2 regions of the uncultured Martelella sp. genome follow, and region 2 is predicted to be linked to the other one. Evidence: riboswitches for the same ligand, from Rfam matches in the RefSeq annotation. Region 2 holds a riboswitch; the other holds the start of a gene.
The links. A riboswitch is a leader RNA that binds a small molecule or an ion and turns the genes downstream of it on or off. The one in region 2 is predicted to bind FMN.

Region 1 (14,608 bases), on a different contig from region 2:
AAGGCCTGGATCGTGCTCTCGCGCACGCCGTTGCGTTTCCAGAAATAGCCGGCGGCAAACAGCAGCGAAAACACGGCATAGGTCGCCAGCAGATCGACAGAGATGAAATCAAGCCGGGTCAGCTGGTCGAAAGGCGTGTTCGAAACCAGCTTGAAGAACAAGGCCGGCAATGCGGCATAGACGATGAATACATTGAGCCAGACAAGACCGGATTCCGGCTGCCGGATGAGCCTGGCGGCGATGAAGCCGACGGCAATCAACCCGAAGAACGGAAAGAGAAGCCCTAGAATATCTGACATGGCGCAAAACCCGGGGTTCGCAGGCCCTAGCCGATCTGCGACAGAACGGGGAAGGTCTGCTGGAACCAGATCGCCATATCGGCAATGAAGCCGAAAAGAAAGGCAAGGCCGGTGAGAATCAGCAGCACGCCCATGATTTTTTCAATCGTGCCAAGATGTTTGCGGAACCGCGACAGGAAGCGCATGAAGGCGCCGGAAAAAAGCGCCGCAATCCAGAACGGCACGGCAAGGCCGAGCGAATAGATCGCCAGCAGCACCGCCCCGTTGGAAACCGTATCGCGTGTGGCTGCGACAGCGAGAATGGCCCCCAGAACCGGCCCGATGCAGGGCGTCCAGCCGAAAGCAAAGGCCAGCCCCATCACATAGGCGCCGGACATGCTCGCCGGCTTGCCGCCGCCATGAAACCGCGCCTCGCGCGACAGGAAGGGGATTTTCAGCACACCAAGAAAGTTCAGCCCCATGATGATGATGATCACGCCGCCGACCTTGGCCAGAATATCGATATATTGACGCAAAAGCTGACCGATGGACGAGGCCCCTGCCCCGAGCGCCACGAAAATCGTCGCAAAGCCGAGCGTAAAGAACAGCGCCGGCAACAACACCCGCGCCGGCCGGACGGTCGTGTCCCCCCTGAACTGATCGATCGAAATGCCCGCCATGTAGCAAAGATAAGGCGGCACCAGCGGCAAAACGCAGGGTGAGAGAAACGAAAGCGCACCGGCAAGAAGCGCCGTCAACAGGGAAATATCACCGATCGACACCTGAAATCCTCTTGTCACTCGGCCGTTGGCGAAAGCGCGTCCGGCACCAGCAGATAACCGCCTGAACGGCGGACCGTAAACTGCCGGTTCCTTAAACCACAGCGGCGTTGAATTCCAATCACCTTTCCGCGCATCGCCCCCAACATCAAATTGTCGCCTCGGAGCCGAATTTCCGGGTTGACCTTCTGCAAGACCCTTTCTATGTTCCGCCCACTTTCCGCCGGCCCTTCAACAGGCGCCGGCCTCGGGAGCGCGTAGCTCAGCTGGTAGAGCAACTGACTTTTAATCAGTAGGTCCAGGGTTCGAACCCCTGCGCGCTCACCATTGTTTGCCGAGAATTTTTCTCCTTTCGAAATTGAAACAACACTTTCTAACGCACCCCTTTGCACCCGCCTTCATGCCTCCATTGACCGCAATCGAGGCCGCTCTGCTATTTCCAGCTTGCGGAACACAGATAGAACAGATATAAACGTTCTGTATTTGTTTCGAAGGCAAGGGGCTGCAAATGCTGACTCGTAAACAACAGGAACTGCTGTATTTCATCCATGAACGGATGAAGGAGACAGGCATTCCCCCGTCTTTCGATGAAATGAAGGAAGCCCTGGATCTGGCGTCCAAATCGGGCATTCACCGGTTGATCACGGCGCTGGAGGAACGGGGTTTCATTCGCCGGCTTCCCAACAGGGCGCGCGCGCTTGAAATTCTGCGCATGCCGGAAAGCCTTGGTTCTCAGCCGCCACGCCGCGGCTTTTCACCGAGCGTGATTGAAGGCAGCCTCGGCAAGACGCCTGCCGAAAGCAAGACACCGGCTGCCGGAAATGACAGCGGCTCGACCGATATCCCCGTCATGGGGCGGATTGCAGCCGGCGTTCCGATCTCGGCCATACAGGAAAACACCCACGCAATTGCCGTTCCGGCCGAAATGCTGGGAACCGGCGAACATTATGCGCTGGAAGTTAAGGGCGATTCGATGATCGAAGCCGGGATATTCGACGGTGACACGGTGGTCATCCGCAATATCAACACAGCCGCCCCGGGCGATATTGTCGTGGCGCTGGTGAATGACGAGGAAGCAACGCTGAAACGTTTCCGCCGCAAGGGCGCATCGATTGCACTGGAAGCCGCCAACCCGGCCTATGAAACCCGGATATTCGCGGCCGATCAGGTCAAGGTTCAGGGCAAGCTTGTCGGCCTGATCCGCCGCTACCACTGAAGAAATCGAGGGTTTTCGGCAGGCTGACAGGATCAGCATACGAATCGGAACGCCAACTATAGAGGCGGTGTTGGTTCCACTGACGCTTTACTGCCGTGATGGCAGGCGTGACGGAAACGTGGGTTCTCACACAGGAACCGGTCGGGTTAGGCTCTGAGGACGTGGTGTTTCCGTTTCTTGATTTTGAACCATCGGTATCTTGGACGGTAAACTGCAAGGTGCCGTTTTGGCGGCGCAGTGCTGGTGTGATGAGAAAACCAGGCGAACGGCATGTCTGAAAACCGGGCCGGTAGACGCTGATGATGATGTCGGCGTGATCGCAGGCAGGGCCTACGAGCGCGGGCCGGAATATCTGTGCTACGGTCAGACCGCTTCCGGGAAGCGATGCCACACACCATTCGCCCTTTTCACAAATGAATACACCGGATTGCGTCCGCGCGGCCTTTATATCCTCGGCAAGGGCGGTGCTTGCATTGGTGATTTGTCCAGCATCCAGGCGGTCGAACCGGTCCGTGTCTTTCAGTATCGCAGCGTTGTTTTCGGTTTCGCTCGGCGGTCGTGTGGCGTTGATGGCAAGTGCGCTCTGCCACTGATCGAAGATGAAGGAAGGCGGACGGCGCTTGCTGAGCGCGGCCGTATCACCGGTGACAATCGCAACCAGCGCGCCGTCTTCGGAGACAAGCAGAAGCGGCGACCGGTCGCCTTGAGAAAAGGCGGGCAAGGCAAAGGCAATTGCCATCGGCACCAGTCCGACAAGCCTGAGGCGGGTGCGCAGCAGAACCAGCAGCATGAACCCGACAAGGAAAAGCAGCAGAAATCCGCGGGGCATCGCACCGGTATCGAGCGCGCCGCCAAGACCATTGACCCATTCCGCAATGGCAATCACCCGGTCGAGCCCCCAGCCCATGGCCAAAAGAAAGGGGCCGTGCAGATTGAGCGGCATGGCCAGCATGGCCAGCAGCCCGGAGGGCATCACCAGAAAGGTGACAATCGGCATGGCGAGCAGATTGCCAAGCAGACCGTAGCCGGCAATCCGCTGAAAATGCGCCATGGCAATCGGCGCTGTCGAAAGCCCGCCGATAAGTGCGGTCAACAGAATACCGAAAGCCCCCAGCATGACGATGCGGACCACTGTGCCGACCGGCATCGACGCCGGGCGAGCATATTCGCGACGCTGCCAGAAGCTGTAGCCCGCAATAAGCGCCAGTGTTGCGGCAAACGACATCTGCATGCCGGGGCCGACTGCTTCCGACGGCGAAACGACGAGGATGACGAGCCCCGCAAGAGCGACATTGCGCATGCTGATGGCCGGACGGTCGGCGACGGCGGCAAGCAGCATGATCGCCAGCATGATGAAAGCGCGCTGCGCCGAGACCTGCATGCCCGAAATCGCAAGATAGAACCCGGCAGCCCCGATCGCGGCCACAGCAGCGAGCTTCTTGGTGGCAATCGCTTCTGCCGCCTTTGGAGAAAACGACAGGAAAAGACGCAGGCTTGAAAAGAAGATACCGGCGGCGAGCGCCATGTGCAGCCCCGAAATGGCAATGACATGGGCAAGGCCGGCATTGCGCAACGCGTCCAGCGTGTCATCATTCATGGCGCGACGCTGCCCGGTGATGATCGCATTCGCGAAAGCCCCCGATTCGTCTGGCAGGACAGCGCGAATGCGCCCGGCAATCGTGTCGCGCAGGCTTTCGACCCTGTGGCGCATGAACAGGCCGATGGACTGAAGGTGGCTTTTTCCAGGCGCGTGAAGATCACCGGCAAGCGCTTCCGGCGCGCCATAGAAGAACCCCACCGCGCCGATCCCGTCGAAATAGGAAAGAAATCCGAAATCGACGAGGCCCGGCAGCGCCGGTCCGGAGGGCGGTGAAAGCCGGGCAAGGCCGGTGAAAGCACCGCCGATATCGACCGGCGGCGATTTGCCGCGGGCAACAAGGGTGACACGCTCAGGTGGACGGTGGATCACCGGATCGTCGGTGGCGATGACGCGCACCACATAACGCCAGCCATTTTCGGTCGGCTCTCGCGCGTCCACCACGCCGGTAACGTGGGTTGTCACCGGTGAGTCGAGCATCACCGTGGCAAGCCGGCCCGTCTCAAGCTGCGCCAGAAATGCGCCGCTGAGAAAGAGCGCAACCAGACCGGCGCCCAGCCGTTTCACCGGACCGGCATTGCGCAACGAAACGGCGGCAACAAGGGCGACCGCCCAATAGAGCCACAGCCCCCACGAAAACGGCGCTGCGGGCCGAAAAAACCACCACGCGGCCCCCAGAGCCATCACAAACGGCGCAAACAGAAAGCTGCGTCCATAGGCAAGTTCTTCGGAAAAAAGCGTGCCGACGTCCCTGCCCTCCGGCTGCCCCGCAGAAGTTGGCGGATTCCAGACCGTATCGCTGCCGGAAGCGGCTTTCGTTCGCCATCTGCGCAAGCGGCCACGAACGGCGCCGCCCCCGTGCCGCTTTGGACGTTCCGTAACCTGTTTCTCGCCCTCTCCCATCAAAACCGCCCCGCCACAACCTAAGGTATCGTGTGGTTACCTGGAGCAAAAAGCAACGTTGCAGAACGCAGCTTGCGGAAAAATTTCCTTTTCAGAAGCTCAAAAAACTTGCTAAACGCAAATTATAAATCATCACCCGCACCGCAACATGAACCATTCAGCGGCTTGGCAGCGGCGCATCGATCCTATACCTAGTTGGTACCTTTGATCGTGTTTATCACGCGTCCCGCGCTGGAAGATTTGGAGGATAGCATGACGGAAACTGGCAAACTCACCTTGGACGGACAGGAACTGGAACTGAACGTCGAAGCAGGCACCTTCGGTCCAAAAGTGCTCGACATCAACAGCCTGTACAAACAGTCAGGCATGTTCACATACGATCCCGGCTTCACCTCGACGGCATCGTGCAAATCGGCAATTACCTACATCGATGGCGACAACGGTATTCTGCTGCACCGCGGTTATCCGATCGACCAGCTGGCCGAAAATGCCGACTTCCTCGAAATCTGCTACCTGCTGCTGTTCGGTGAACTGCCGACGGCAACGCAGAAGAAGGATTTCGACTTCCGCGTCACCCATCACACGATGATTCACGAGCAGATGACACGGCTTTTCACCGGTTTCCGCCGTGATGCTCACCCGATGGCCATCATCTGTGGCGCTGTCGGCGCCATGTCGGCCTTCTACCACGACTCGATCGACATCTCCGATCCCTACAAGCGCGAGATCGCCAGCGTCCGCATGATCGCCAAGATCCCGACGATCGCGGCAATGGCTTATAAGTACCATGTCGGCGAACCCTTCGTGTATCCGCGCAACGATCTCGGTTATGCGGCCAATTTCCTGCATATGTGCTTTGCCACGCCGTGCGAGGAATACAAGGTCAACCCGATCCTGTCGCGCGCGCTCGACCGCATCTTCATCCTGCATGCAGACCACGAGCAGAACGCCTCGACTTCGACGGTGCGTCTTGCCGGTTCTTCGGGCGCCAATCCGTTCGCCTGCATTGCCGCCGGCATTGCCTGCCTGTGGGGCCCGGCGCATGGCGGCGCCAACGAGGCCGCGCTCAACATGCTGCAGGAAATCGGTTCGGTTGACCGGATTCCGGAATACATCGCCCGTGCGAAGGACCGTGATGATCCCTTCCGCCTGATGGGCTTTGGCCACCGCGTCTACAAGAACTACGATCCGCGCGCCAAGATCATGCAGAAGACCTGCCACGAGGTTCTTGGCGAGCTCGGCATCAAGGACGATCCGCTTCTCGATGTCGCCATGGAACTGGAAAGAATTGCGCTGACGGACGAATACTTCATCGAGAAGAAGCTTTATCCGAACATCGACTTCTATTCCGGTATCACGCTGAAGGCGCTGGGCTTCCCCACCACCATGTTCACGGTGCTGTTCGCGCTCGCCCGTACGGTCGGCTGGATCGCCCAGTGGAACGAGATGATCGAAGATCCGGAACAGCGCATCGGTCGCCCGCGTCAGCTTTACACAGGCGCTGCCGAACGCGACTTCGTCGCCGTTGCCGACCGCTGATCGGTCAATACACAGTTCGAAACGTTGAAAAGACAGGCCGGTCGTCAGACCGGCCTGTCTCGATTTGTAGACAAAGCAGCCCCTCACTCTGGGGTCATCCTCGGGCTCGCCCCGAGGATCCAGGGCCAAACGATATACGCTCACTTTAAACCCTTTTTTATCAAAGGGTTGAGTTGAATGGATGCTCGGATCACGTCCGAGCATGAAACCTGTGGGAACGGCTGGTGGAGGCAACAACCCTACGTCTTCGGGTTTGTCAGCAGTCTGAGACAGGCCGGTCCTTAGACCGGCCAATTTTTTTATTTGCAGGCCATTATTGTCCCGATAGCTCGCCCCGAGCATGGCGCAGGTGGAGAAATACCGGCGATATAAAAAGGCCGCAGTGCATTTTGCACCGCGGCCTCTCCAGGACATCTCCCCGGGCAGCATTCCTGCCGCCCGGACTTGTTATGCGTTACTGCGTCATCGGAACCTTGAAAAACAGCGTTTCGCCGGAGCTGTCGTCCACGCCGTCATTGTCGGTCACGGCATAGGCCGTGCCATCGGCGGCGATGGTGAAGCCTTCGATCTTGTCGACAACATAGCCATTGGTGGCCGACTTCATCAGCGGCAGCAGATCGGTGACTTCTTCCTTCTGCACAACCGGCAGCTCCGCGCCGATCGGCGCCGGCTTCATGTCCGAAAGCGCAACCTTGTAGAGCTTCTTGACCTTTGCGGCTTCGCCGATCTGGTTGTCGCGCTCGATGATGTAGGCATTGTCGCCATTGACGGAAATTTCGGAAAGGCCGATCCAGCCCTTCTCCGGGGTTTCCAGCGGATAGGAGACTGCGCCCCACTCACCGGTCGCCGGCGTGTAGGCCAGAAGCTTGACGAAGCCCTTCTCGTCGTCGCCCCATTCGCGCTGGACAGCCATCCACAGCGTCAGATCATCGCCCTCGCCCACCGTGGTGATGCCTTCCATGCCGAAACGCGTCTGGTTGGCGAGCAGTTCATCCGGCAGGTTGATGGTTTCGGTGATTTCACCGGTCCCGTCGATGTGCAGAACCCTGTGCGGCACTTCTTTGTCGGGATGACCTTCGGAAGCCAGCCAGAAGCCGCCATTGCCGTCCACGGCAACGCCTTCGAGATCGAGCTTTTCCGCCGGCTGTCCATCGCGCGTCACGCGGATGGCGTCGGTGATCAGCGCCGGCTTTCTGGAAGCGTCGATGATGAAGACGGACGGCTGCGCCGAATAGAAGCTGTCATTGACCGCGTAGAGCCTGCTGGCGTCTTCCGGGTCGGCGGCAAGACCGGAAAGCGCACCAAACCCGATCAGCGGATCATGGTTCACATCAGAGGCGATCTGCGGATAATCGGCCTCGCCCTCTTCATAGGCATAGAGCATCACATGCGCACGCACGCCGCCATCGGGCCCGAGGTCTTCCTCATTGGCCGTCACCAGCAGGTTGCGGGCGGGAATGGCAACGCCGCTTTCCGGTGCGATACCCGAGGGCAGAAGCTGCATCAGCTCCGGAGCGTCCTGGACATCGTCATTGTAGACGCCGACAACGGAACCGCGCTCGGACATGACGAAAAGATAGTTGTTGTCGCCGAACCGGCCGGTGATCAGCCCTTCCGGCTCAACGCCCTTCTTGCCGGCACGCTTGTCCGGGAAGTGACCGATGGAGGCGACGGCACGTTCGAACGAGGCACCGGCCTCATACAGCAGCTCGCCGGTATCGGAAAAGATCGAGAAGCCACGCGAACCGCCCTTGTAGTCGCCCTCATTGGCGATCACGAAGCGATCGTTGTCGAGCCATTTTACGGTGTCGGGCTCGCGCGGAATACCGGTCAGCGAACCGGTGAAATCGAGGCGACCGTCGCGTTCGGTATCAATGCCGGCAAGATCGACCGTGCCGGCGGCAAAGTGGTTCTTCACCTCGCCGGTATTGCCGTCGACGATGACGATACCGTTGTTTTCCTGCAGCGTGACGACAATCTCGTTGTCATCGTTGATGTCGACAAATTCCGGTTCCGGATCGCTCGGCGCGGTCATCTCGTCAAAACCGGTCATGGCAACATGTTTCGTCGTTGCACAGTCGGCGCCGCCGTCGTTCAGCGCGATGATCACCAGATCGCCGGCGGGCATCTGCGGAATTTCACCGTCATTCAGGTCTTCGTCGCGCTCGTTTTCGATGGCAATGGCCACGATCGCGCCATCGGGCGATACGGCAACCGAGTCGGGCTGGCCGCCGAGATCGCATTTTGCCTCAAGCGTTTGCGATGCAATGTCGATCACGCCGAGGAAGCCGAAGGGCGCGGTGAAGCTTTCGGACGTGTTGACGCCGACATAGGCTTTCGCGCCGGAAACAGCCACCGAGGTCGGTTCGCCGTCGAGCTTGACGGTACCGGCGGCCTTCGGTGCGCGCGGGTCGGTGATATCGACGAAACCGACGGCTTCAAGCGGGCTGTCGGAATAGACCAGCATATTGCCGTCTTCGGTTGCCGTGATGATTTCCGCGGACGTGGCGCTCATGACGTCCATATCTGACGGAAGGTTTTCGGCGACGTTGAAAACGGCGATGCGGTTGAAGACCGGCTCTGCGGACGCGGGGATCGCGGCTGAAGCCAGAAGTGCGGCAGACAGCGCCGCGCCGGTAAGACGGAGTTTCATAGGTTTCCCTCCTGAGGTTGAAACACCGGAGGGTTGTGCGTCACGGCTGTGACAGGATGATTACGTCCCGATGACGCCGGTGTGACACCATCGCCGTCATCGCTCACGCCGCCGCTCGATCAGCAGGATCGACAAGGAGGCCGCCACGATCATCATACCTCCGAGCCAAAACAGCATATCGGGCGCATAGCCGAACACCAGCCAGCCGCCGAGAACATTGAGCGGCAGTTTCAGGTCGTCGAACGGCTGGACATAGGCGGCATCGGCGCTGGAATAGGCCAGCGTGAGAAAATACTGCGCCAGCACGGTCATCAGCCCCAGCGCCAGCATGATCCACACGGCATCGCCCGTGGGCACGGCGAAACCGCCACCGATCGCCACCACGGCATTGATCGGCGTCAGCAGCATCAGCAGCCAGACGGTGATCGATTCCGGCTTTTCGTGCGCCGTCAGCTTCTTGGTGATCAGCGATGTACCGCCCCACAAAAGCGCAGACAGCACCGGCAGCAGCGCCGCCCAGGTGAAACCCGACGACCATGGCTGCAGGATCAGCACAGCGCCGGTAAAGCCGACAGCCGTGGCAATCCACCGCGACGGCCCGACACGCTCGCCCAGAAAGATCCTGGCGCCGACAATGATAAAGAAGGGTGACGTCATCACCAACGCAATCGCCTGGCTGAGCGGAACGGAGGCAAGACCGATGGCCCAGGCCTGAACGCCAAGCGCGGAGAGCGCAACACGCGCGATATGCTGCCACGGATAGGCGGTGCGCATCACCGCAAGCCCGGTGCGCCAGAGATAGGGAATGGCAAACAGAAAGGCGATGCCATATTGCCAGAAGGCAATGGACGAGGCCGCAAAACCCATCTTCATGGTGAGCTGCTGGATCAGCACATTGCCGGCGGCATAAACCACACCGGCGAGCACCATCCAGAATGCACCGGTCAACGCGGGAGAACGATAGATTGCCTTGCTCATGCCTGTCTCGATCCTTCATGGCGCCCGGGGCGCATGCAATAAGGGGACGGACGACGCATGGCGCCGGCGGCAATCGGCAAAAGCCGAGACATCCGGCAACCCGCATTCTCTTTCTTCCGGACTGTAACCGTCGGCTCCGGATTTCAACCGGATCTGCTGACCCTTTCCGAGACTGACCGGAAAGGCGCTCGCGGGCTTGCGTGAAAGACGCTTACCGCCGGTGGGGTATTTCACCCCGCCCCGAGAATGTGCCGTCGGCAGAGTTCTGTCTCCGGCATGGTTTGTTGTGCAACAAGTAGTGACATCGCCGGTCCGCGGCAAGTCAATTCTGACGGGGACGTCGGTAACTGAGCGTCAACGAAACAGGCAACAAAAAACCCGGGGCCAGGGCCCCGGGTTTCGTGCCATTCATGAGAAGGCGGAACTTAGGAGTTGCAAGCTTCCTTGAGGCCCTTGCCAGCCGTGAACTTCGGAACGTTGCGGGCCGGGATATCGACCTCTGCACCCGTCGACGGGTTGCGGCCCTTGCGCGCAGCGCTGTGCGACACGGTGAAGGCACCGAAACCGGCGAGGCGAACTTCGCCGCCGTTCTTCAGTTCACCCTGTACGGCGTCGAACACGGCGTCGACTGCGGAAGCCGCATCGGTTTTGGACAGACCGGCCTTTTCGGCAACGGAAGCTACGAGTTCACTCTTGTTCATGTTTCCACCCTTTCTCAAATGGTTCGAAACGGATCAATTTTTTCCCAGGGGCCTCGGCAAGGCTTACACCGCTACCCGCTGACATCCAAAAGCCTTGCGTTTCAAGGAATTGCAATAGGCTTACGGCAATTTGTGGGGAAAAGGACGACCAAAGGACGACCTCAGGGGCCCCTTTTCCACAGGAGCCCCTGAAAAATGGCGAGAATTCGGCGTTAATGCGCCACTGTTTTGTTCGAGTCACCGTCTGATTCATCAGCGGGAATCGAGACCGGATCAGTCTCCGGATCCCACTCGATGGGCTGCGGCGCCTCGACCAGCGCATGCTGCAGCACCTCGCCCATGCGTGACACGGGAATGATTTCCAGACCGTTCTTCACGTTGTCCGGGATCTCCGGAAGGTCCTTGGCGTTCTCTTCGGGGATCAGCACCTTGGTGATGCCACCGCGAAGTGCTGCCAGAAGTTTTTCCTTCAGACCGCCGATCGGCAGAACCCGGCCGCGCAGCGTGATCTCGCCTGTCATGGCCACGTTCTTGTTCACCGGAATACCGGTCATCACCGAAACGATCGCCGTTGCCATGGCGACACCGGCAGACGGTCCGTCCTTCGGCGTTGCTCCTTCGGGAACATGGACGTGAATGTCAGTCTTGTCGAACATAGGCGGCTTGATGCCGAAATCGACCGCACGCGAGCGAACATAGGATGCCGCCGCAGAAATCGATTCCTTCATGACATCGCGCAGATTGCCGGTGACTGTCATGCGGCCCTTGCCGGGCATCATCACACCTTCGATCGTCAGAAGCTCGCCACCGACTTCCGTCCACGCCAGACCGGTCACGACACCGACCTGGTCGTCACCTTCCGCCTCGCCATGGCGGAAGCGCTGGACGCCGAGATAATCCTCAAGGTTATCCGCCGTGACATGCACCGCGGTCTTGTCGCCCTTGACGATCTCGGTCACGGCCTTGCGGGCCAGCTTCATCAGCTCACGCTCCAGGCTGCGCACGCCCGCCTCGCGGGTGTACTGCTGGATCGTGCGTTCCAGCGCGCCGTCGTCGACCGAGAATTCCTCGGGCTTGAGCGCGTGTTCACGGATTGCCTTGGGCAGCAGGTGACGCTTCGCGATTTCCAGCTTTTCCTGTTCGGTGTAGCCGGCAATGCGAATGATCTCCATACGGTCCATCAGCGGGCCGGGAATGTCGAGCGTGTTGGCCGTGGTGATGAACATCACGTTGGACAGATCATATTCGACTTCCAGATAGTGATCCATGAAGGTCGAGTTCTGTTCCGGGTCCAGCACTTCGAGCAGGGCCGAGGACGGATCGCCGCGGAAATCGGCGCCCATCTTGTCGATCTCGTCGAGCAGGAACAGCGGATTGCTCTTGCCGACCTTCTTCATCGACTGAACGATCTTGCCGGGCATGGAGCCGATATAGGTGCGCCGATGACCACGGATTTCCGATTCGTCACGGACACCGCCAAGCGCCATGCGCACATATTCACGCCCCGTCGCCTTGGCGATCGACTGCGCAAGCGAGGTCTTGCCGACGCCGGGCGGGCCGACGAGGCAGAGGATAGGCCCCTTGAGCTTCTTGGCGCGCGCCTGCACGGCAAGATACTCGACGACCCGCTCCTTGACCTTTTCGAGGCCGAAATGGTCTTCCTCGAGCACCTTCTCGGCATGCTTCAGGTCACGCTTGATCTTCGACTTCGCGTTCCACGGCAGGCCGGTGAGCCAGTCAAGATAGTTGCGCACCACGGTCGCTTCCGCCGACATCGGGCTCATGTTGCGGAGCTTCTTCATCTCCGCATCGGCCTTTTCGCGTGCTTCCTTGGTGAACTTGGTCTTCTTGATGCGGTCTTCCAGTTCGGCCATTTCGTCACGGCCGTCCTCGCCCTCGCCGAGTTCCTTCTGAATGGCCTTCATCTGCTCATTCAGATAATACTCGCGCTGGGTCTTCTCCATCTGCCGCTTGACGCGGGTGCGGATACGCTTTTCGACCTGCAGGACGGAAATCTCGCCTTCCATGAAGCCGAGCGCCTTTTCGAGGCGTTCCTTCACGCTGGTGGTCTCCAGCATTTCCTGCTTTTCCGTCAGCTTGATCGCAAGATGCGAGGCAACCGTGTCGGCAAGCTTCGAATAGTCCTCGATCTGGCCGGCAGCACCGACGACCTCGGGCGAAACCTTTTTGTTCAGCTTGACGTAGTTTTCGAATTCGGAAACCACCGAGCGGGCCAGAGCCTCGATCTCGACAGCGTCTTCTTCCGGTTCGCCCAGCACTTCGGCATCGGCTTCGTAGAAGTCGTTTTCCAGCCGGACATCGCCGATGGCGGCGCGCGACTTGCCCTCGACCAGGACCTTGACCGTACCGTCGGGCAGTTTGAGAAGCTGCAGCACATTGGCAATGGTGCCGATGCGGTAAAGCGCATCGGGTTCGGGATCGTCGTCGCCGGCGTTGACCTGGGTAACCAGCATGATCTGCCGATCGGCATTCATGACCTCTTCCAGCGCGCGGATCGACTTTTCGCGGCCGACAAAGAGGGGAACGATCATGTGGGGGAAAACCACAATGTCACGCAATGGCAACACCGGGAACGCAGCATTTTCCGCTGCAGGCGCGTTCTGCGTCATGTCTGTTTCCTTTCAGGCAGCCCGGCCGCACACCGGGCATTGACGGACTGCTGGGAGGACAGTCCGAAAGTTCGTCTCGATTGTTGCGGAACAAGTGGCGCTTTAAAAGAGCGATTTCAACCTTTGCCCGTGTTTTCGGCGGAACAACGGGTCATTACACGCGTTTTGTCGTGTTTGTCCGTAAAACGACGAAGGCAGGGACCTGCCCTGCCTTCCGTTTCACTTTGAAAACGCCGCGATCAGGCCGATGCGTTTGCCTTGTCGTCCGCGTGATTTTCATAAATGTAGAGCGGCTGCGAGGTCCCCGAAACAACTTCGTCGGAGATCACAACTTCGCGAACGCCCTTCATGGCCGGCAGTTCGAACATGGTGTCGAGCAGGATCTTCTCCATGATCGAGCGCAGTCCGCGCGCGCCGGTCTTGCGTTCGATCGCCTTGCGGGCAATCGCCATCAACGCGTCCTCATGGAAGGTCAGTTCGACATCTTCCATTTCGAACAGGCGCTGATACTGCTTCACGAGCGCGTTCTTCGGCGCGGTCAGGATCTGCACCAGCGCCGTCTCGTCGAGATCCTCGAGCGTGGCGATGACCGGCAATCGGCCGATGAACTCCGGGATCAGGCCGAACTTGACCAGATCTTCCGGCTCCAGATCGCGCAGCACATCGCCGACCTTGCGGTCGTCAGCCGCCTTGACCGAGGCGCCGAAACCGATCGACGTCCGTTCGCCGCGCGCCGAAATCACCTTGTCGAGACCGGCAAAGGCACCACCGCACAGGAACAGGATGTTGGTCGTATCGACCTGCAGGAATTCCTGCTGCGGATGCTTGCGCCCGCCCTGCGGCGGCACGGAGGCCACCGTACCTTCCATGATCTTCAGCAATGCCTGCTGCACGCCCTCGCCCGAGACGTCACGCGTGATCGACGGATTGTCGGACTTGCGGGAAATCTTGTCGACCTCGTCGATATAGACGATGCCGCGCTGGGCGCGCTCGACATTGTAATCGGCCGATTGCAGCAGCTTCAGAATGATGTTCTCGACATCTTCACCGACATAGCCAGCTTCCGTCAGCGTCGTCGCATCCGCCATCGTGAACGGCACATCGATGATCCGCGCCAGCGTCTGGGCAAGATAGGTCTTGCCGCAGCCCGTCGGGCCCACCAGCAGAATGTTCGACTTCGAAAGCTCGATGTCGGAACTCTTGGAGGCGTGCGAGAGGCGTTTGTAGTGGTTATGCACCGCAACCGACAGAATGCGTTTTGCATGGCTCTGGCCGATGACATACTCATCAAGCACACCCATGATTTCCTGCGGTGTCGGCACGCCGTCGCTGGA
Region 2 (14,608 bases):
GCAATATCGTGCACGGCTTTATCGATTTCGGTCTGTTTGCAGCGACCGTTTTCTTCTATCTGGCCGGCGCAGCATCTGCCGATGGCAGGTTTCTGGCCATTGCCGGGCTCTGCTTCCTGGCCGATGTGGTGCACACGATTTTCGTGTTCTTCCGCCTGATCGTCGGAAAACAGCATGACGGCGCCGGCAGGCTGATCGCCATACCATCCGGCTGAAAAGCCGTCCGGTTCCCGGCCTTGCGCAAACAGCCCAGGCGGCTGTTTGCGCAAGGCGACTTTCGCCGCACGCGTCAGGTCGGAACGCGTCCGGTCTCTGACACTGTCAATCGGTCAGAGCGACCCGCAGCGGATAGGTTCCGCGATGCGTAAGCGGATCGAGCGGCCCATCGATATGACCGAGCCGGATCAGGTCGTTGCGAAACTGGTAGTCTGCGTAAAAGAAGGCCAGATTTCCCCAGCCGAGGAAATAGCAGAGATCGCCCGGCGTCTCGTCCGAAAATGGCGCAAGGCCGCCTTCATCGAGACGGCGCGGCAAGTGGGCAATCTTCTCATTGTTGGAAAAATCCTCGATCGTCAGTTCCAGCGGCAGCATCGAAACCAGATCGCGGACCGTCGGATTATCGAACAGCGTATACGTCACGGTCTGATCATCGAAGCGGCATTGCAGCTTCAGCGAACCGTCCTGGGCGCGCAGGATCGAAGGCAGCAGAACAGTCGCGGACGCTCCGGCAAGAAAGCTGCGGCGGTTCACAAGGCGGGGTCGTGTCTTCATCACATGGCTCCATTGGTTTGTGTCGAGGCAAGGATTGCGTTGATTTGCGAAAGCGCCGGTCAGGCCCGCTCGCTCTATTAGCAGGAAATACTGAAAATGGCGCATCAAAGACAGGTGAAGCGGCATTCATGAATTTCCTTCATCACCACAATGAAGAGAGCCCGACTAATCCGCGCCGCGACGGGAACCATATAAGCCGGGAAGGAAAACAAACCCGCCAGGAGAACACATTTTGACCCGTGAAATTCCCCAGGAAGGCTCGCATAACGAAATCGCCGATACCGGCCGTCGCACCCTTTTGAAGGCTGCAGGCGCCGGCGCCGTGGCATTCGGAACAACGTCCCTCGTTGCCGCTTCGGCATCCGCCCAGACCACAACAACAGAAACGGACGAGACAATGACGACAGAATGGGACAAGACCTTCCCGAAAAGCGACAAGGTTGACCACGAAAAGGTCACCTTCACCAACCGCTACGGCATCACGCTTGTCGGCGACCTCTACATGCCGAAAGAGCGTGCGGCGGGCAAGCTTCCGGCAATCGCCGTTGCCGGCCCGTTCGGCGCGGTCAAGGAACAGGCTGCCGGTCTTTATGCCCAGACGATGGCCGAACGCGGCTTCGTCACGGTCGCCTTCGACCCGTCCTATGTCGGTGAAAGCGGCGGCGAGCCGCGCAGCGTCGCCTCGCCGGACATCAACACCGAAGATTTCATGGCCGCGATCGATTATCTCGGCCTGAATGACAATGTCGACCGCGAGCGCATCGGCATTATCGGCATTTGCGGCTTCGGCGGCATGGCGCTGAACGCTGTCGCAGCCGACAAGCGCGTCAAGGCCGTCGCCACCACAAGCATGTACGACATGTCGCGCGTGATGGCGAAGGGGTACTATGACGCCCTGACCGACGAACAGCGCGCCGAGGGGCTGCGCCAGATGAGCTATCAGCGCTGGGACGATGCCGAAAGCGGCGAACCGGCGTTGGCCGGCGGCCTGCCTGACAGCCTCGACGGCATCGATGATCCGGTCATCCGCATGTATTACGGCTACTACAAGACCGATCGCGGCTATCACCCCCGTTCGGTCAACTCCAATGCCGGCTGGACCGTGACCAATCCGCTGTCCTTCATGAACATGCCGCTTCTGACCTATGTCGACGAAATCTCGCCGCGTCCGATGCTGGTCATCGCGGGCTCGGAAGCACATTCGCGCTATTTCACCGAGGACGCCTACAAGGCGGCGGCCGAACCGAAGGAAATGATGATCATCGATGGTGCCGACCACGTCGATCTCTACGACCAGACCGACATCATCCCCTTCGACAAGCTGCAGGGCTTCTTCGAACAGCACCTCGCATAACCACAATAAAAATGCCTGCCGGAGCCCCTCCGGCAGGCATTTTCCTTTGACCGTGCTCTGGTCAATACCGCGTCAAACAGCCACCGCCTTTGCCAGCGCCGCCAACGCTTCAACACAGGCAGCAGCCGCTTCGCGGCCCTTGTTGTGACTGTCGTCCGCGCATCGGGCAAAGGCCTGCTCGGCCGTGTAGGTAGTCAGAATGCCGAAAGAGGCAGGCACGCCGGTTTCGAGCGAGACCTGCATCAGCCCGTGGGCGGCAGCTTCCGAAATATATTCGAAATGCGCCGTTTCCCCCTTGATCACCGCGCCGAGGCAGACAACGCCGTCAAACTTGCCGCTCAGCGCCAGTTTTTTCGCCACCAGCGGCGTCTCGAAAGCCCCCGGAACCTCGAAGATATCGGCATCGGCAACCGGTGCGCCGCGTTCCGACAGCTCGGCTTGCGCGCCTTTGAGAAGGCCGCTCGTGACCTTTTCGTTGAAGCGGGAAATGACGATGGCGATACGGTGAGACACAGAGAATTTCCTTTCAGAATCAAAAGTCGGAAGTGATGCTGGCGCGCAGCGCTTACGGCAGGATATGGCCGAATTTTGTGCGCTTTGCTGCCAGGTAGGTTTCGTTGAAGGGGTTTGTTGCCGTGATCAGCGGCACCCGTTTCTCGATGGACAAGCCCGCCCGTTCCAGGGCCTCGGGCTTTTCCGGATTGTTGGACAGCAGCCGCAGGCGCGAGATGCCCAGGCTTTTCAGGATATGGACGGCAGCGTGATAGTCGCGGGCATCGGCCGGCAGGCCAAGCGCCAGATTGGCCGCATGGGTGTCGAGCCCCTTTTCTTCCTGCAGGCCGTAAGCGCGGATCTTGTTGGCAAGGCCGATGCCGCGCCCCTCATGGCCCTTGAGATAGACGATCACGCCGCCCTCTTCGCCGATCATCGCCATGGCCTGATGCAATTGCTCGCCGCAGTCACAGCGAAGCGAGCCGAAAACATCGCCGGTCAGGCATTCGGAATGCACACGCACAAGCGGCGCATTGCCGAGCGGCCCTTTCACCAGCGCCAGATGTTCGGTTCCGTCGATCAGGCTCTTGAACGCATGCGCCTTGAAACCTGCGACGGCCGTGGGCAGTTCTGCCCGGGCAACTTCCTCGACGAGAATTTCGGTCCGCATGCGGTATTCGGCAAGCTCCCGGATGGTCAGGAGCGGCATGTCGTGGGTTTTCGCAAAGGTTTCCAGATCGGGCCGACGCGCCATTTCGCCATCGTCGCGCATCACCTCGCAGATGACGGCTGCCGGATTGAGCCCGGCAAGGCGCGCCAGATCGACCGCCCCTTCGGTATGGCCGTCACGCACCAGCACGCCGCCATCGGCCGCGCGCAGCGGAAACATATGGCCGGGCGAAACGATATCGGACGGCACGGCCTGAGGGTTGGCAGCCGCGGCAATGGTGCGGGCGCGCTCGGCCGCCGAAATGCCGGTTGAAATGCCTTCCGCCGCCTCGATGGAAACGGTGAACGCCGTTTCGTGGCGCGCGCGGTTGTTTTGCACCATTGGCTTGAGGCCCAGCCGGTCGACCTGTTCGCCCGTCAGCGTCAGGCAGATCAGCCCGCGTGCATGTTTCGCCATGAAATTAACGGCCGCCGGCGTGGCGAAATCGGCAGCGACTACGACATCGCCCTCATTCTCGCGGGTTTCGTCATCGACCAGCAGCACCATGCCGCCGGCTTTCAGTGCAGCAAGGGCCTTTTCCACCGAAGAGGCGGTCAGATTGCGTTCCATCTTGGTCATTCTTGTTCTCCGGGCGGAAAGATCGCCTCGTTCAGGTCGTCAAATTCGTTGGCGCGGCGGAAGATGCGAACCCGGTCGGGGTCGCCTTTGCGGATATGGACATGCTCGTCCCACAGCCCGTTTTCCAGCACCGAGGAGGTCAGCGAGGGGCCGGCTTCGACCAGCACTTCCAGCACACCGCGTTCGCCGAGCATCTGCAGACTGTCCGTCAGATTTTCGGATATGACGACGGAAAAGCCGCGCGCTTCAGCCGCCGCGATATAGTCCGCAGGAACCCTTCCCCGCCGGTCGAGGATCGCCAGTACACGCTGCTTGCCGGCAAAATCGGGAACCCGCCGCACCGTCATTTCGGGACGATCGGCAAGGATCGTGCCGGAACCGGTCAGGATCGCATCGGCGCGGCGGCGCAGGCGATGGGCAAGCGTCAGGGATGCGGGCGAGGTAAAGGTTTTGGCACCGGCAGGCGGCACCATATTGCCATCGGCATCGACCGCCTGCTTGACCGTGACCCAGGGCAGCCCCGTGACCGTCTGCTTTGCAAAGGGCGCGATCAACCGGGATGACAGAAGCGCCAGCTGCCGGGCCCGCTCATCGGCCATCGCACCGGCAAAGGTGACGGAAAGCCCGGCGGCGGCAAGCCGGGCTGCACCGCCGCCCGTCACCCCGGGATTGGGATCGGGGGCGCCGATGACCACGCGCCGGGCCGGTGTTGCCAGGATGGCATCGGCACAGGGCGGCGTGCGGCCGTGATGATTGCAGGGCTCAAGCGTGACGACAACGGTGTGAACCCGACTGACAAGACCCGCCGCGCGCGCTTCGGCAATGGCCGCGGCCTCCGCATGCGGGGCTCCGGCCTTGCGGTGATACCCTTCGGCAAGCACCACGCCGGCGGCATCAAGCAGCACGCAGCCAACGGGCGGATTGGGCGATGTTGCGCCGGCAAACCGCGCGGCACCCTCAATGGCGCGCGCAAGCGCGGCCGTCACGACGGCGGCATTCAGATTTTCTGCGGCGGGGTATATGCCCATGCTTTCGCCTCATCATTCGACAAAGACGCCATGCAGGGCAAAAAGCGGGGAAAAACACGCATTGCGCCCACAATATGGGATACAATGCGCACCTTGGCACACGCTGTTCTCTTCCATCCGGACTTTAACCGTCGGCTCCGGAATCACACCGGATCTGCTGACCTTCGATTATCAGGAGTTTTCCCTGAAATCGAAGCGCTCGCGGGCTGATGCTCGAAAAGAGCAATTACCGCCGGTGGGGAATTGCACCCCGCCCTGAGAACGTCGCCGACCGGACTTCCGGCCGACGCCAATAAACTTAGACATGCGATTTAAATTTGACAAGCGTGAATTTGTGAACAGCCCGTCACGCCCGAAACCCGGCCCGCCAATGCGGCCACACGCCGGCACGACGCAAGACAAACGGTCGACACGACGCAGTTGTTCGCTCCGGCAGCGCGAAAGCCTGCTGACGCCAGCCTTCACCTTGCCGGAGCGGTCATCCTCAGTGGCTGAGCGCGGCGACGATGCCGCGCAGTTCGGCAAGCCCCTTCAGGCGGCCGATCGCCGGGTAACCCGGCTGAGCCTTGCGGTTCTGGTCATCGAGAATGTCGAGACCGTGATCCGGGCGGAAGGGAATGTTCCAGTCGGCCCGGCCCGCTTCGCGACGCCGCTTTTCCTCTGCAAGCGCTGCAGCCACGAGTGTTACCATATCGGTATCGCCGCCGAGATGTTCCGACTCGTAGAACGATCCCTTGATGTCTCCGGTCTCGCGGTGAACGTTGCGCAGATGCAGGAAATGCACGCGATCGCCAAGCCGCTCCATCATGCCCGGCAGGTCGTTGTCCGGGCGCGCGCCGAGTGAACCGGAGCAGAGCGTAATCCCGTTTGCGGGCGTGTCGACTGCGTCCATCATCATCTTGTAGTCGGCTTCCGTCGACATCACGCGCGGCAGGCCGAGAAGGCCGAAGGGTGGATCATCGGGATGGCAGCAAAGCCTGAGACCGAGCTTTTCGGCAACGGGCGCAACCTCCTCGAGAAAGGCGGTGAAATTGGCGCGCAGCCCGTCCGGCGACATCGCGGCATATTCGCCAAGATGATGGCGCACATCTTCCAGCGTGAAGCTTTCGGCAGCCCCGGGCAGGCCGAAAACAATGTTTCTGGCAAGCAACTGCTTGCGCGCATCGTCCATATCGGCAAAACGGCGCGCCGCCTCATCGCGGATTGCTTCGGGAAAATCCTCGGCCGCGCCCTTGCGCTCAAGAACATGGATATCGAAAGCGGCAAAATCGGCATAGTCGAAGCGCATGCAGGTTGCACCCGACGGCAGGCGCCAGGCGAGATCGGTCCGGGTCCAGTCGAGCACCGGCATGAAATTGTAGCAGATCGTTTCGATCCCCGCGCGGCTGAGATTTGCGAGGCTGACCTTGTAGTTTTCGAGATGCGCGCGCCAGTCGCCCTTCTGCTTCTTGATATCTTCCGAAACAGGCAGGCTTTCGACCACTTCCCATTTAAGACCCGAAGGGGTGCCGTCGGCCATGACCGCCAGCTCCTGCTGCCGTTTGGCGATCTCTTCCGGCGTCCAGACCGCGCCTGTGGCCACGTGGTGAAGTGCGGTCACCACACCCTCCACGCCCGCCTGCAGCATGTCATCGACGGATACCCGGTCCAAAGGACCGAACCAGCGCCAAGTCTGCCTCATCATTCTCTCCCTGAGCATATGCGTTATCGCGGGCAAACCTAAGCGAGAAGGTTCGCCCTGTCATACGAAATCACTAGCACCAAATTAGATTGTTGACTAGTATGGAAGTATGGTGCAGACTGAAATTTATCGGGAGGTTCAGACATGTTGCCAGAGACAATAGCCACCAGCATCGCACCGGGCGCACCGGTCGGATCGCAGCTGCACGGCATTCTGCGCGACCTGATCATCCATAATGAACTGCCGCCGGGTTCCCGGCTTTCGGAATCGGAACTGGCAGCACGGTTCGCCGTCAGCCGCCAGCCCGTGCGCGAGGCCTTCATCAAGCTTTCCGAAGAGGGGCTGCTTGAGGTCCGCCCGCAACGCGGCACTTTCGTGCGCCGCATTTCGCAGGCCGCCGTCATGGACGCCCGCTTTGTACGTGAGGCAATCGAGGCGGATATCGTCAAGCTTCTCGCCGCCGATCCCGATACCGGACTGGTGGATGAATTGCGGCGGCAGCTTAAGGAACAGAGCGAAGCGGCAACCCGGGATGCCAGCCGGTTCATCCAGCTCGACGAACTGTTTCACAAGACCCTTGCCGATGCCGCGGGCAAGGCAAGGGCCTGGGCGCTCATAGAGGGCCTGAAGGTGCAGATGGACCGGGTGCGTTATCTGAGCCTTCTGCGCTTTCCGATGGTCAAGCTGACCGCCCAGCACAAAGCCATTGTCGACGCCATCGGCGCCGGCGATCCACAGGCCGCCGAACGTGCCGTTCGCGGACATTTGCAGGAGATCCTGAGCGATCTTCCCGCCATCTTTGAGGAAAAGCCTGAATTTTTCGAAGCTCCGGGGCGTCAGGCCGCCCCGAACTCCAACGTCTGATAGGGAGGACGACATGATACATTTTACCAAACTGGGCAGCATTGCACTGGCCAGCCTTGCCGCCAGCCTTCTCGCCGGTTCTGCGCTGGCCGCCGACTATACGCTGAACGTCAATACGGCGCTGGCCACCAATGACCCGCTCTACAAGGGTCTCGAAGCTTTCCGCGACAATGTCGCCGAAGCCTCCGACGGCGCGCTCGAAGTGCGGCTGTTTCCGAATTCCCAGCTCGGCCCCGATGAGGACGTGCTCGAGCAGGCCCGCGCCGGCGCTCCCGTTGCCGTTGTCGTCGACGGCGGACGCCTTGCCGTTTTCGTGAATGAGTTCGGCGTGCTCGGCGCGCCCTATCTCGCCAACGGCTATGAGGGCATCCGCAAGGTTGTCACGTCCGATCTTTTCGACGAGTGGGCCGAAAAGCTGCATGACGATGCCGGCCTCGATGTGCTGAGCTTCAACTGGTGGCAGGGTGAACGCCACCTTCTGACCAATGTGGAAATCACCGGTCCGGAAGACCTTTCGGGCATCCGCATGCGCACGCCGGGCGCACCGGTATGGACCGGCACGATCGAGGCCATGGGCGCAACCCCGACGCCGCTGCCCTGGGGCGAGGTCTATTCCGGCCTGTCCTCCAAGGTCATCGACGGCGCCGAAGCCCAGCTTCCCGCCGTTGTCGGCGCCAAGCTCGATGAGGTCATCACCTATGTGACCAAGACCGGCCACATCAACCTGATCACCGGCCTGATCACCTCGGCGGCATGGGTCGACTCGCTTCCCGAAGACCTGCAGACCGTTCTGCACGAAGAAGCGCTGAAGGCTGGCGACATCGCCTCCTATGGCACGCAGGACGCGCTTGAAAGCCTCGAGGCACAGCTGGTCGAAAGCGGCGTCACCGTCAACGAAATCGACGTGACACCGTTCCGCGAAGCAACCGCCGTCGTTTACGACGACCTCGGCTATGGCGACCTGCGCGACCAGCTTCAGGCGATTGCAGCCGAATAAGGATCGCGGCTGAAATATCGCATCCAATCAGACGGGCCGTGCTGTCAGCGATGGCACGGCCCGTCGAAAGCAAACAGATTTCCGACGTTTTCGGAGACATCGGGCGCCGGAAGCAGAACAAAAACAGCGTTGACGAACATTTACCGACCCGCTTTTGGCGCAATGCTCGTCAAACATATCCGGAGGGGGCACCATGCCCGGTTTCCTCGCTAAGATCGAATACGTGGCAGGCGCAACCCTGCTCGCCGTCATCACCATGCTTGTGTTTATCGCCGCCACCATGCGGTTTTTCGGCCATCCGCTGATCTGGTCGGTCGACCTGGCACAGCTTCTGTTCATCTGGCTCTGTTTCATCGGCGCCGCCCGCGCCCTGCGCGAACGTGGCCATCTGGGGGTCGACTATCTGGTGCGTCCGCTGCCCTTCCGCTACCGGCTGTGGCTGGAAACGGTGCTGGCTGCCATTTTCATCGGATTCCTGATGCTTCTGGCAGTCGAGGGTTACGATCTGACCATGCTCAACAAGGAGCGTCAGTTCGGCGATTCCGGCCTGTCCTATGCCTGGGTCACCATCGCGGTTCCGGCCGGCTGCGTCATGCTGTCGGTCTCCATCCTCGGCAATCTCGTTCAGGCCTGGCGCCACGCAAAGCAGGAGCAGTTCTTCATCTTTGCCCGCAAGCCGAGCGAGGATGAGCCGGTCATCGAAACCAGCGCGGCGGAGTAAACATCATGGCCCTTATCGGTATCGTATTTTTCGCGCTGATGCTGGTCGGTGCTCCGATTGCCTTTGCGATCGGCATTTCCGGGTTCACGTTTTTCCTGACCTCCGATGTCATGCCGGTGTCGATCGGCGTTCAGAAGATCGCAACGGTCTCGCAGAGCTTTCCGCTTCTGGCCGTCCCCTTCTTCGTTCTGGCCGGACATCTGATGAACGAAAGCGGCATCACCGACCGGCTGTTCCGCTTTTCCAAGGTGGCGGTCGGCTGGATGGCCGGCGGTCTCGCCCAGGTCTCCATCATTCTGTCGACCCTGATGGGCGGCGTTTCGGGCTCGGCCGTGGCCGACGCGGCGATGGAAGCCCGTGTCCTCGGCCCGCAGATGATTTCGAATGGCTATTCCAAGGGCTATTCGGCCGCCGTCATCGCCCTGTCGTCGCTGATCACATCGACCATTCCGCCGTCGATCGGGCTCATTCTTTACGGTTATGTCGGTCAGGTTTCGATTGGCCGGCTGTTCATGGCGGGCATCATTCCCGGCATCCTGATGATGGCCTTCCTGATGGTCGCCGCATGGCTGATCGCCCGCAAACGCGGTTACGTCATGAAGGAAATGAAAAAGCCGACGGCCGGTGAACTCGGTTCGGCGGCGTGGGGCGCAAAATGGGCGCTGCTCTTCCCCGTCCTGCTGATCGGCTCCATCCGCGGCGGCCTGTTCACACCCTCGGAAGTCGGCGCCTTCGCCGTCGTCTATGCCATCCTGGTGGGACGTTTCGCCCATGGCGACATGACGTTCGAGGCAATCAAGCGCGCCTTCGGCCATGCGCTTTCCGATATCGGCCTGATCATGCTGATCATCCTGATGTCGGGCATGATCGGGTTTGCCATCATCTTCCTGCAGGTGCCGCAGCATGTTGCCGGTTTCATGCTGGAAAGCCTGGCCAATCCGGTGCTGATCGTTGCCGTGATCCTGATCGGCCTGTTCATCGCCGGGCTGTTTTTCGAAAGCACGATCCTGGTGCTGCTGCTGACGCCGATCCTCGTTCCGGTTGTGGTCAAGGCGGGCGTTGACCCGGTTCACTTCGGCATCCTGATGATGACCATCGTTACCTTCGGCTCGATGACGCCACCCGTCGGGGTCGCCATGTTCACGGTCTGCAGCCTGCTCGACACGCCGGTGGAGGAATATGTGAAGGAGGCAATGCCCTTCATCGCTGCCATCCTCGCGCTTGTCGCCCTGCTGCTGTTCGTGCCCGGTATCGTCCTGTTCCTCCCGAACCTCTTGTATGGCGGTTAGAGCGTTTCAGACTGAAATGGAAGCGTTCTGCGGCAAGGAATTTGCGCCAGAACCAAGGGCTTTGGCGCAGGGCATAGCCGAAGCTATGTCCAAGCCGAAGACCGCCGGTAATGGCGCAAATTCATGCCGCCCTTCGGGTTTGCCGAAACCGGCCCTCCACTTTGTCGAAGCCCTTCGCCATAGCTATGGCTATGCCGCGCGGGCTTCTTCGCGTGGAATGACCGGTTTGGGCAAACAGAACTGTTTCCATTTCAGTCTGAAACGCTCTAGCAAACCCGCCTTTTGAGGAACGCCTCTGGCCGCACCGCAAATGGTGCGGCCTTTTTTTGTCCCGGCCCTACACCGTCTCCGGCCGGATAACCCAGGTTCTGTCATCGGCGGGCCGGAACTGGGGAATATGGGCGAGTGCGTGGACAAGAGCTGCATCATCCCCCAGCACGCCCTCCCATTCCCGCGCTTCCGTCAGGATAACGCCAAGGCCGACGACCTCGCCGCCGGCCTGACGCACCAGTTCGGCCGACCCCTTGAGGCTTGAGCCCGAGGCCACGACATCGTCGACGACGACAACCCGCCGCCCCTTGAGCAGCGGCACCGCGCGCGCATCCAGAAGCAGCCGCTGCGCGCCTTTTGACGTGATCGAGGTGATTTTCTGCTCGAGCGCCGATCCCAGATGCACCTTGGGCGACTTCTGCAGGATCACGTAGCGGTCGAGGCCCAGCGCCCGCGTAACCTCGATTGCAACCGGAATGCCAAGCGTGGCCGCGCCAACCACGATATCCGGCTTCAGCGGCGCCAGCGCCTCTGCAAGCTTCTCGCCGCAATGCGCCCCGAAACGGACCCCGAGATCGATCACCATCATCAGCGAAATCGCAAGGTCCGGCTTTATGGCAACCAGCGGCAATTCGACCGGAAATCCATCCACCGAAACGGTGTGGTGCTGGCTGGTGACAACGGGCTGGAAAGGATCAGACATCGGGAGCTCCTGCGAATCTGCACAAGCCCCGGCTCACGATCGCCGGCGCTTTACGACGCGGGACAGACGAAAGGTTGCTTGCGCCCGCCATCATAGGACACCGCAAAACCGCCTGCCAACAGAAGATGACTGAGATCGCGGGCATCGGGCAGCGCGACATCGGCCACCACGCGACCGAAATACTTGTCGCCGGCGATCTGCCTGAGTTGCACGGTATCGCCTTCATGGAGGAGTGAAACGACATAATCCCTGGCAATCGATGCCGCCTGCCGCTCTGCATCGCAGGACGACCTGAGCTCCGGCGTATCGACACCGCGTATCCTCACCGAGGTCTCGACGATCTGCCCCGGCCACGGCCGCGCCGCAACGACGATCGTGTCACCGTCGATCACGCGCACAACGTCCGCACGCACCGGCCCCGCGTAAACATCCGCAGCGCGGGCGGCAGGCAGCGAGAGCAGGCAGGCAAACAGGGCCGCCGACAACGGTTTCAAGGCAAAGCGAATCATGAAAAGGAATTTATTCCTCAAAATTGAGGATTACAATAGGAATTATAACCTACATCAGAAATCGATGGCACGGCCCTTGATTTCCCAGTCGCCGTAGCGGGCCGGGTCCAGTCCGCCGCGCCCGCCAATCTCGTTTGCCGGACGGTCAGCGGCTGCGGCAGCCTTGCGGCGCTCTTCGGCCTCGGCAAGGGCGCGCTTGGCAGCCTCCGGCAGATTTGCGCGCCGCTCTTCCTCCGGGTCTGTCGCCGGCAGTTCCGAACCTGCGGTCAAGGCAGCAAGCTGTTCTGCCGAGGGCATGCCGTCTGCCTGGCTTTCCCGGCTTTCGTTATCGGCGGTTTTGTCCGTCCTGTCTTTCTCGCTCATCTCAAAAACTTTCTGCCATACTGCGCGAACCGGGGCGCAGGAATATTGATATATGATCGACTGTGCCCCACTTATAGTCGGATTTCGAGTCCAGCATATAATCGGACTTTGCGTCCAGTATAAGGTCCCATTCGCTTCTGGAGACATCAAGATGAATCTTGTTCGCACTGCCATGCTGATTGCCCTCATGACGGCGCTGTTCATGGCCATCGGCTTCATGATCGGCGGCCGGGCCGGGATGATGATCGCGCTCATGATCGCCGCGGGCATGAACCTGTTTTCCTACTGGAATTCGGACAAGATGGTGCTGCGCATGTACGGGGCGCGGGAGGTCGATGCTGCAAGCGATCCGGAATATTACAACCTCATCCGCGAACTGGCGCACCGCGCCGGCCTGCCGATGCCCAAGGTCTACCTCTACGACAGCCCGCAGCCGAACGCGTTTGCAACCGGCCGCAGTCCGCAAAACGCCGCCGTTGCCGCCTCGACGGGCATCCTGAAAATGCTCTCGCGCGAGGAACTGGCGGGCGTCATGGCCCATGAGCTTGCCCATGTGCAGCACCGTGACACGCTGACCATGACCATCACCGCCACGCTGGCCGGCGCGATTTCCATGCTCGGCAATTTCGCCTTTTTCTTCGGCGGCAACCGCAACAATCCGTTCGGTTTCGTCGGCGTGCTTGTCGCCATGATCGTCGCGCCGCTGGCAGCCGGGCTGGTGCAGATGGCCGTCAGCCGCACACGGGAATATTCGGCCGACAAGCGCGGCGGCGAGGTGTGCGGCAACCCGCTGTGGCTCGCCTCCGCACTGCGCAAGATCGCCCACGGCAATGAAGTCATCCACAATGAACGGGCCGAGCGCAATCCGGCCACGGCGCACATGTTCATCATCAACCCGCTGTCGGGCCAGAACATGGACAATCTGTTTTCCACCCACCCGAATACGGAAAACCGCATTGCCGCCCTTCAGCAACAGGCCGCCCAGATGGGCACGACCTCGACGGCAGCGCCCGGGCCTGCTAAGGCGACCCGCAGATCGCGTTCGGTGCCCGATACCGGCCGCAGCCATGGCGGTGCGCCGCCCTTCAAAGGTCCCTGGTCTTGAATGATGACATGAAACGAACGGGTGAAAAAAAGCCCCGTTCGCAAAATCCCGGCCCCGCGCCCGAGAAAAAGCCGGGCTATGCCCCACGCGCCGCCGCCTCGAAAATCCTCGCCGCCGTTGTCGACCGCAAGACGCCGCTTGACGGCATGCTCGACAGCGAGCACGGCAATGGCGCCTATCGCAGCCTTTCGGCAGCGGATCAGTCGCTCTGCCGCGCGTTGGTGCTGACCTCGCTGCGCCACAAGCCGATGCTCGATGCCGCCATCGCCCGTCTGCTCGAACGGCCGCTGCCCTCCGGTGCGCGCGCGCTGGCCCATGTGCTGACGATTGCCGCCGCACAGATCCTCTATCTCGATATCCCCGATCATTCCGCTGTCGATATCGCGGTCGAACAGGCCGGTGCGGACCCGCGCAACAAACGGTTTGCCGGCCTCGTCAACGCGGTGCTCCGCCGGCTTTCGCGCCGGAAGGACAAGACGCTTGCCGAACTTGAAAACCTGTCACCGATCCCCGACTGGTTCCGCGAACGGCTCGTTGAAATCTATGGCGCGGAAAAGGCCTTCGCCATCGGCCGGGCGCAGCTGACCCCACCCAGTATCGATATTTCGGTCAAATCCGATGCCGAAGGCTGGGCCGAAAAGCTCGGCGGCACGGTGCTTTCGACGGGCACAATCCGCCTCGACAAACCCTCCGGTGCGGTGACCGGCATGGAGGGCTTTGATGCCGGTGAATGGTGGGTGCAGGACGCCGCCGCCGCAATTCCGGCACGGCTTTTCGGCGATCTGACGGGCAAACGCGTCATCGACCTGTGTGCAGCACCGGGCGGCAAGACGGCGCAGCTCATTCTTCAGGGTGGAAATGTGACCGCGCTGGAACGCTCGAAAAGCAGGCTCAGACGCCTTGAGCAGAACCTCGAACGCCTGAAGCTTTCGGCGGAGACCGTCTGCGCCGACATGATGGAATACGCGCCCGAAACGCTTTTCGACGCTGCCCTTGTGGATGCGCCCTGTTCGTCGACGGGCACCGTCCGCCGCCATCCGGACGTGCTCTGGACCAAGGATTTCACCGATATCGAAAAGCTGGCCGATGTGCAGTATGCCATGCTCAACCGTGCACTCGCCATGGTCCGCCCCGGCGGCATCGTGATCTTTTCCAACTGCTCGCTCGACCCGC

Region 1: linked by a shared signal. The riboswitch ahead of ACHZCU_RS18380 (DMT family transporter) and the one ahead of ribD (bifunctional diaminohydroxyphosphoribosylaminopyrimidine deaminase/5-amino-6-(5-phosphoribosylamino)uracil reductase RibD) in region 2 are both predicted to bind FMN.

The regions. Positions count from the first base shown of each region.
Region 1 covers NZ_CAXXFM010000002.1:222,369-236,976, reverse strand. The annotation lists gene ACHZCU_RS18415 (AEC family transporter) at 1-299, opposite strand, end outside; gene ACHZCU_RS18410 (cytochrome c biogenesis CcdA family protein) at 326-1,060, opposite strand; tRNA gene ACHZCU_RS18405 (tRNA-Lys) at 1,309-1,384, shown strand; gene lexA (transcriptional repressor LexA) at 1,566-2,273, shown strand; gene ACHZCU_RS18395 (ComEC/Rec2 family competence protein) at 2,227-4,704, opposite strand; gene gltA (citrate synthase) at 5,026-6,312, shown strand; gene ACHZCU_RS18385 (esterase-like activity of phytase family protein) at 6,767-8,965, opposite strand; gene ACHZCU_RS18380 (DMT family transporter) at 9,062-9,943, opposite strand; FMN riboswitch at 10,044-10,195, opposite strand; gene ACHZCU_RS18375 (HU family DNA-binding protein) at 10,369-10,662, opposite strand; partial or broken gene lon (endopeptidase La) at 10,925-13,274, opposite strand; gene clpX (ATP-dependent Clp protease ATP-binding subunit ClpX) at 13,514-14,608, opposite strand, start outside.
Region 2 covers NZ_CAXXFM010000001.1:1,042,825-1,057,432, forward strand. The annotation lists gene ACHZCU_RS05035 (NINE protein) at 1-215, shown strand, start outside; gene ACHZCU_RS05040 (cyclophilin-like fold protein) at 322-771, opposite strand; gene ACHZCU_RS05045 (alpha/beta hydrolase) at 1,004-2,125, shown strand; gene ribH (6,7-dimethyl-8-ribityllumazine synthase) at 2,198-2,638, opposite strand; gene ribB (3,4-dihydroxy-2-butanone-4-phosphate synthase) at 2,691-3,896, opposite strand; gene ribD (bifunctional diaminohydroxyphosphoribosylaminopyrimidine deaminase/5-amino-6-(5-phosphoribosylamino)uracil reductase RibD) at 3,902-4,933, opposite strand; FMN riboswitch at 5,035-5,200, opposite strand; gene uxuA (mannonate dehydratase) at 5,418-6,614, opposite strand; gene ACHZCU_RS05070 (GntR family transcriptional regulator) at 6,759-7,478, shown strand; gene ACHZCU_RS05075 (C4-dicarboxylate TRAP transporter substrate-binding protein) at 7,492-8,475, shown strand; gene ACHZCU_RS05080 (TRAP transporter small permease) at 8,669-9,196, shown strand; gene ACHZCU_RS05085 (TRAP transporter large permease) at 9,202-10,485, shown strand; gene ACHZCU_RS05090 (phosphoribosyltransferase family protein) at 10,823-11,458, opposite strand; gene ACHZCU_RS05095 (thermonuclease family protein) at 11,509-11,967, opposite strand; gene ACHZCU_RS05100 (DUF1674 domain-containing protein) at 12,022-12,264, opposite strand; gene htpX (zinc metalloprotease HtpX) at 12,482-13,435, shown strand; gene ACHZCU_RS05110 (RsmB/NOP family class I SAM-dependent RNA methyltransferase) at 13,444-14,608, shown strand, end outside.